One region of the Bacillus paramobilis genome, then DNA from elsewhere that is predicted to be linked to it. Evidence: riboswitches for the same ligand, from Rfam matches in the RefSeq annotation. Region 1 holds a riboswitch; each other region holds the start of a gene.
The links. A riboswitch is a leader RNA that binds a small molecule or an ion and turns the genes downstream of it on or off. The one in region 1 is predicted to bind thiamine pyrophosphate.

Region 1 (2,271 bases):
AAGATCAAAAGAAATTAGTGATATTGTAACAGTAATTACCGGTATTTCAAATCAAACGAATTCGCTAGCTCTAAATGCTTTTATTAAATCTTCACGTGTTGAGGAAACTGGTGAGGAATTTGTCGTTGTTGCGGATGAAGTGCGTAAATTAGCAGAGCAGACCGAAGCATCAGCAAAAGATATAGCAAAATTAATAGGGGAAACACGAGCTGGTACGGAAGAAGCTGTTGTTTCAATGAAAAATGCTTTAAAAGAAGTAGAATCGGGCATGAAACTTGTTGAAAGTAGTAGTGCTTTCTTTGGTGGGATTTCAAAATCAGCACAATCTGTTACAAATCAGGTTAGAGTTGTTTCTGCCAATTCAAGTGATATATTGCAAAATAGCCAAAATATTGTTCGGGTTGTAAATGAATTATCACTTATCGCCAATACGTATGCGAATAGTAGTAGTAATGTTGAAGAAATTATGAAAGAACAGGAAATGTCTGTACAAGATATTGCGGAATTAGCTAGTTCTTTAAGCTGGCTTTCGCAGGAGTTACAAGAGTTAATAGGAGAATTCAAAAGTTAAATGAAATGATTATACGCGCTTTTGTTTGTTCAATAAAATAAATCATGCTACAATGAAAACGAATTAAGGACCGGGGAGCCAATTGGCTGAGAGGATGTAAACAAACATCGACCCTCAACCTGATCTGGATAATGCCAGCGTAGGGAGTTACTTAAAGTGATGTAGCATATGTTATTCTATAATAACTTGCATACAAGGCTTTCCTACGCAGTAGGAAAGCCTTTTCTTGTTTTAATATTTCATTTTATAAGGGGGATTTTACTATGTCACAACAAGTTACAATTTCATTTTCAGTAGTACCACAAGCGAAGAACAAAGATGTGTATTCTGTTGTTGATAAAGCAATTGAGGTTGTACAACAATCGGGAGTTCGTTATGAAGTAGGGGCAATGGAAACAACGCTGGAAGGAGAATTAGATGTACTTCTTGATGTCATTAAACGTGCGCAACAAGCTTGTGTGGATGCTGGAGCAGAGGAAGTGATTACTTCTATTAAAATCCATTATCGTCCAAGCACTGGTGTAACGATAGATGAAAAGGTTTGGAAGTACCGTGATGAATATGCAAAACCAGAAGCAATCTAAAATAATTACAACTATTTGGCTTATCCTTCTCATTGCGATATGGGAAGGATCTGTTTCATTATTTAAAATTGAACCGTGGATTTTACCGAAGCCTTCTGCCATTGTTCAAGAATTAATTGGAATGAAAGATTTATTATTACCGAATACGATGCAAACGTTACAAGAGGTTCTAATCGGACTGTTTTTTGCGATTTTAATTGGGACAAGTATTGCAATTATTATGGATGTTATCCCTTTATTTCGTATTTTAATAAATCCGTTGCTTGTTATTTCGCAAACGATTCCAATCGTTGTACTTGCACCGTTATTTATTATTTGGTTTGGATATGGAATGCTACCGAAAGTAATGGTAGTAATACTCGTTTGTTTCTTCCCGATTGCGCTTAGCATTTTAGAAGGTTTTCAAACAGTAGATAAAAATATGTTGAAGTTGTTGCAAACGATGAAGGCAACGAAATGGCAAGTTTACCAGAAAGTAAAGTTTCCAGCAGTGCTTCCATACTTTTTCTCAGGGTTAAAAATTGCAGTTACATATAGCGTAATGGGAGCGATTATTGGGGAATGGCTCGGTGCCAGTGAAGGATTAGGAGTTATGCTTACGAGAGCTACGAAATCCTTTTTAACAGCCCGAGTATTTGGTGTGGCAGCAATTATTGTTATGGTGACATTATGTCTGTATTTTATCGTGGAGTTTATGGCAAGAATAACAGCACCATGGATATATAGAAAGGACGGCAGAAAATGAAAAAAGGTTTAAAAGTTATGTTGGCTGCCTTATTAGCAGTAAGTGTGGTTGGGTGTAATCCGGCGAAGAAAGAAGAAAGTGCAAGTAAAGATCAAAAAGTAAAAGTAGTATTAGATTGGTTTCCAAATACGAATCATACTGGCTTATATGTAGCGCAAGCGAAAGATTATTATAAAAAGCAAGGCTTAGATGTAGAAATTATTCAGCCTGGTGATAATGTGACAGCGGAGCAAATGATAGCTTCAGGAAAAGCTGACTTCGCAATAAGCGCACAAGAAAATGTAACGTTGGCTCGTGTAGAAGGTATTCCTGTTGTATCTGTCGGGGCGATTATTCAGCATAACACTTCAGCTTTTGCATCGCTTAAGAAA
Region 2 (2,271 bases), 1.1 Mb from region 1:
TAAGTGAGATCGAATGGCTACAAGTTCCTTATAAATTGGTAATGCTTTCATTTCTTTTTCTACTACTTCGTTATTACTTAAAAATTGAAGGGCTAACCATCTTGGATGCTTATAATTCGCTGTCTCTAAAAGAGCTACTACCTCTCCAATTCCTTCATCCATTGGTAAACCATATGAAATAATGAATGGCTTTTTCTCGTTTTTGTCATTTTCTTTAAGAGTAGCAAGTAGTTCTTCACAGCCTTTTCCGCTTCTTGCAACGACAGGAACGACTGTTACACCTAATCGTTCTGATAATCGTTTTACATCAATGACAATGCCTCGTTGCTTTGCCACATCGACCATATTTAACCCAATTGAAACTGGCTTTCCAAATTCAAGTAATTGCAACGTTAAATGCATATTTCTCTCGAATTGCGACGAATCCACTATATTCAGCATATGATGAAATTCGTCTGTTAGTAGAAAATTCGTAACGACACCTTCATCACGCGAAACTGGATTTAAATCATAAACACCTGGTAAATCAATTAATGTCCCTTGCTTATCTTTTAATTTACCAACCTTCTTTTCTACTGTTACACCGCTCCAGTTCCCTACATACTCATAAGAACCAGTAAGTGCATTAAATAATGATGTCTTCCCTGTATTTGGATTCCCTAGCAAAGCTACCTTATTCACGCTAATTCCACCTTTATCATTTTCGCGTCACAATGACGAATACTAATTAACTGTCCACGACACTCCAATGTACAAGGACCTTTGAACATCGCTTTTTGCTTCATGCGAAGTTCGCTTCCTTCAGAAAGACCGAAAGCAGCCAATCTTCTCTTTAGTAAATGATCTAAAGACTGAACACTTTTTACTAGCACTTTCTCACCAATTTTAATATCTACTAAGCTCATAACCTTCCCCCTCAGAAGAGAATGATAATTATTTTCAGAAAAATTATAGCACAATCTATTTCTCTTGTACTATACCCTTTTGCTTCATATTTATTAACATTTCGCTACAATTCTATTTCAATTATTGTCATACTGTATTCGTTTGCCATTCTCATCCATTTCGCTTACAATAAACAATAGCAAATAAAGAATCTCGTTATCACTGGGGGAGCCATGCCGCTGAGAGGGAACACTTCGTTCCGACCCTTCGAACCTGTTAGTTAATGCTAACGCAGGGATTGTGCAAACGTCCGAAATACACATACCTCTTTTTTATTTACGTATTTCGTATCCTCCTATGATACCTATTCTTTTTTGTACAACTTGGATTTAGGGGGAGACAACATGCGTAACACCAATTTACAAGCGATGATCGAATCTGCTATTCTTGCAGCCTTCGCCTTGGTCATCGACATTTTACCAATATCAATCAAACTTCCAACAGGCGGTTCCATTTCATTTGCTATGATTCCTATTTTTATTATCGCATACCGCTGGGGCTTCAAAATGGCTTTCTTAGGAGGCTTAATTTGGGGATTATTACAAATTGTCGTAGGCGATGCTATTATCGTCACACCAATTCAAGTACTAATTGAATACTTCGTTGCTTTTGCATTCATTGGATTTGCTGGTTTATTCTATCGTCCAATTCAAAAAGCCCTTTTAACATCCAATGAAAATAGCTTAGAACAATCCAGTTTAGGTAGCCGTAAAGACAAACCTTCACAAAAACAAAACGAAGGAAAGAAAGTTATTGGTTACATTATTGTTGCTACATTTGTTGGTAGCTTTGCTCGCTATTTCTGTCACTTTATCGCCGGTATTATTTTCTGGGGACAATATGCACCGAAAGGTCAATCAGCTGTCCTATATTCATTAATTGTAAACGGTAGTGTAATGATTGGTTCCTATATTCTATGTACCGTTTTACTTATCTTTTTATTTCTTACTTCACCACGTTTATTCAAAAGCATCAATGCTTATCAACTGAATTCGAAGAAAAAGAGCGCTTAATAAGCGCTCTTTTTTTCATATCGTAATATCAATTAAAAATACAATAAATGCACAAAAGAAAATAAATACCATTATACTTAGCCAATTGCTATGCACGGTTCATCGACTCCTTACATAACCTCATTTTCTATCCAAAGTATACTGTTTAAAAATAAAGATTAGGTAAAGATAATATGAAAAAAATTTAAAAAAGCGTAGATTAAATTGTCTACGCTTTTTTAGGTAAATAGAAGTAAAATAACACACCGTCTTCTGTATTTTCTACCCCATATTCAGCATCATGTAGCTCTAAAATGTTCTTTGAAATAGCTAG
Region 3 (2,271 bases), 320 kb from region 1:
ATTAGAAAGAAACAACGCTTCTTCCACATCATGAGTGATAAATAAAATTGTTTTTTCCCACTCTTTCCATTGTTCAAACAGCCATTCTTGCAAAGATGCCTTCGTTAAAGCGTCCAACGCGCTAAACGGTTCATCTAACAACAATATCTCCCCGCCTGTTAATAAAGTTCGAATGAAAGATACGCGTTGCCTCATACCACCAGATAAATCTTTCGGATATTTTGTCTCATACCCTTGCAACCCAAATTTATATAGCAGCTCCTTTGCCTTTATTTGTGCTTCTTTCTTCTGTACACCTTGGCACTCTAGCGGCAGAGCTGCATTCTCAATAATCGTTCTCCACGGCAGAAGCATATCTTTTTGGGGCATATACCCTACAGGATGGCTCTTTGTTTCTGTCAGCTCTATTTGTCCAGTACTTGCCTCTTCTAAACCTGTAATAAGGCGAAATAAAGTACTTTTCCCGCATCCACTCGGTCCGATAATACTTACAAACTCTTTATCTTGTATAGAAGCATTTAATTCATTGATGATTGGTTTCTCATCATAATGAAAAGAAACATTATGAAACTGTAGTATGTTCTTGCTCCTCAAATCCCCACATCTCCTTACGATAGGACATATCCCAGAATAAATATTCAAATCGGCTGGAATATAGGAAAATCTCCTCTAATCGATCTAGCTCTTTTTCAGACTTTCCAACTGCCATTTCATTCAATAAATCTATTAACCAAATACAAAGGTTACCGTATTCTGCAGAACTATATCCTTGAATCCACTCACCAAAGAACTCATGATCTCTTGCTCCAGGAATATCATTTAAACGCTTTCCAATTTCCCAGTAGCTCCACATACATGGAAGAAGTGCTGCTATTAATTCCGCAAGTGTACCATTTTGAGATACAGACATCATGTAATTTGTATAAGCTAAATTTTTAGCAGATGGCTTTGCAGACTCTATCTCCTCTATAGAAATTCCAAGTCTTTTTGCATACTGTTTATGGATCGTCATTTCTCCATTTAATATGCCATCAATTTGTTCAGCAAATTTCCCCATTACTTGTGGATTTGTTGCCTTTACAACACCAATCGCATATAGCTTTGCATAATCTAACAAATATAAGTAATCTTGAATAATGTAATACTGAAACTTATCTTTTTCTAACGTGCCATCCCCCATACCTACTACAAACGGATGATTATGACTCATCTCCCAAACTGGTTGTACAGTTTCTAATAATCTATCGCAAAATTTCATTTCCCTATCCCCTTCCGGTATGTGTATATAAATAAAAAACCACTTCTAAATAAGAAGTGGTTACAGCAAATAAAATTATAATTTATTCGTTGCTCCACTTCCCTTCGCTAGTATTACCTAGATCAGGTGTTATAAGGGTTAAGGATTATTCCTCTCTCAGCACAACAAGCACCCCTAGTGGTTTCAATATGAAATTTTCAAATAAAAAAGCCCCGTTTCTATACGCAAAGAAACGGGGACTCATTATTAGTGTCCGAATTGCTTCCCTACGCTAGCATAATCTAGATCAGGTAATGAAAAGGATCAAAGGCTTATGGCCTACTCTCAGCTGGCAACACCAGCTCTCCTAGCAAACTATGAAATTAACACTGTCAGTATAACATCGTAATAAGACATCATCAACTGTTTTAATTTTCTCAATTGTCAACAAAATAATGAAACTATATAATACTTATATTCTATGTTAGAAATTATTATCCTAATGAATTGGATAATAAGGAATCATTATCCTCAAAAAATTTATTTTTATATTGATTTCATATTACATTTATGTGAATACACCCACTATATTATATCTTTATACTATAATAAAATTACAACTATACAACTAGAGGAGGTCTCTATTATATGAATATGAAAGCTACCGCTTTAACAGCAACTACTGTCGCAATTACCTCTTTACTTCCTTCTATGGGAGAAACAAATGTACAAACAGCCAACGCTGAACAATTATCTAATGTGAAAACTGGATATGTCAAAGTCGATCAAGTAGCCTTACATACAAAAGATAACGCAAATAGCTCTTCAATTGATACAATTCGCTTTAATACGAAAGTGAACATACTTGAAACAACTAATGGCTGGTATAAAGTATCTGTTAATAATAAAGTAGGTTACGTACAAAAAGATGCTATTCTACTAAAAAACAAACTTCAATCTAATAATCAATACATCGTTAATGCCAATGCATTAAACGTTCGTTCTGAACCTAATTTAGAATCTTCAATTTTAGA

Region 2: another riboswitch for thiamine pyrophosphate. It lies ahead of thiT (energy-coupled thiamine transporter ThiT); the one in region 1 lies ahead of AABL52_RS24900 (MTH1187 family thiamine-binding protein).
Region 3: another riboswitch for thiamine pyrophosphate. It lies ahead of tenA (thiaminase II); the one in region 1 lies ahead of AABL52_RS24900 (MTH1187 family thiamine-binding protein).

Annotation. Positions count from the first base shown of each region.
Region 1 is NZ_CP151108.1:4,861,118-4,863,388, reverse strand. Features, by position in the region: gene AABL52_RS24905 (methyl-accepting chemotaxis protein) at 1-571, shown strand, start outside; TPP riboswitch at 633-734, shown strand; gene AABL52_RS24900 (MTH1187 family thiamine-binding protein) at 835-1,155, shown strand; gene AABL52_RS24895 (ABC transporter permease) at 1,127-1,900, shown strand; gene AABL52_RS24890 (ABC transporter substrate-binding protein) at 1,897-2,271, shown strand, end outside.
Region 2 is NZ_CP151108.1:671,771-674,041, reverse strand. Features, by position in the region: gene feoB (ferrous iron transport protein B) at 1-681, opposite strand, end outside; gene AABL52_RS03425 (FeoA family protein) at 678-905, opposite strand; TPP riboswitch at 1,100-1,201, shown strand; gene thiT (energy-coupled thiamine transporter ThiT) at 1,290-1,958, shown strand; gene AABL52_RS03415 (sensor histidine kinase) at 2,167-2,271, opposite strand, start outside.
Region 3 is NZ_CP151108.1:4,540,839-4,543,109, forward strand. Features, by position in the region: gene AABL52_RS23310 (ABC transporter ATP-binding protein) at 1-594, opposite strand, end outside; gene tenA (thiaminase II) at 563-1,258, opposite strand; TPP riboswitch at 1,341-1,444, opposite strand; TPP riboswitch at 1,505-1,616, opposite strand; gene AABL52_RS23320 (SH3 domain-containing protein) at 1,886-2,271, shown strand, end outside.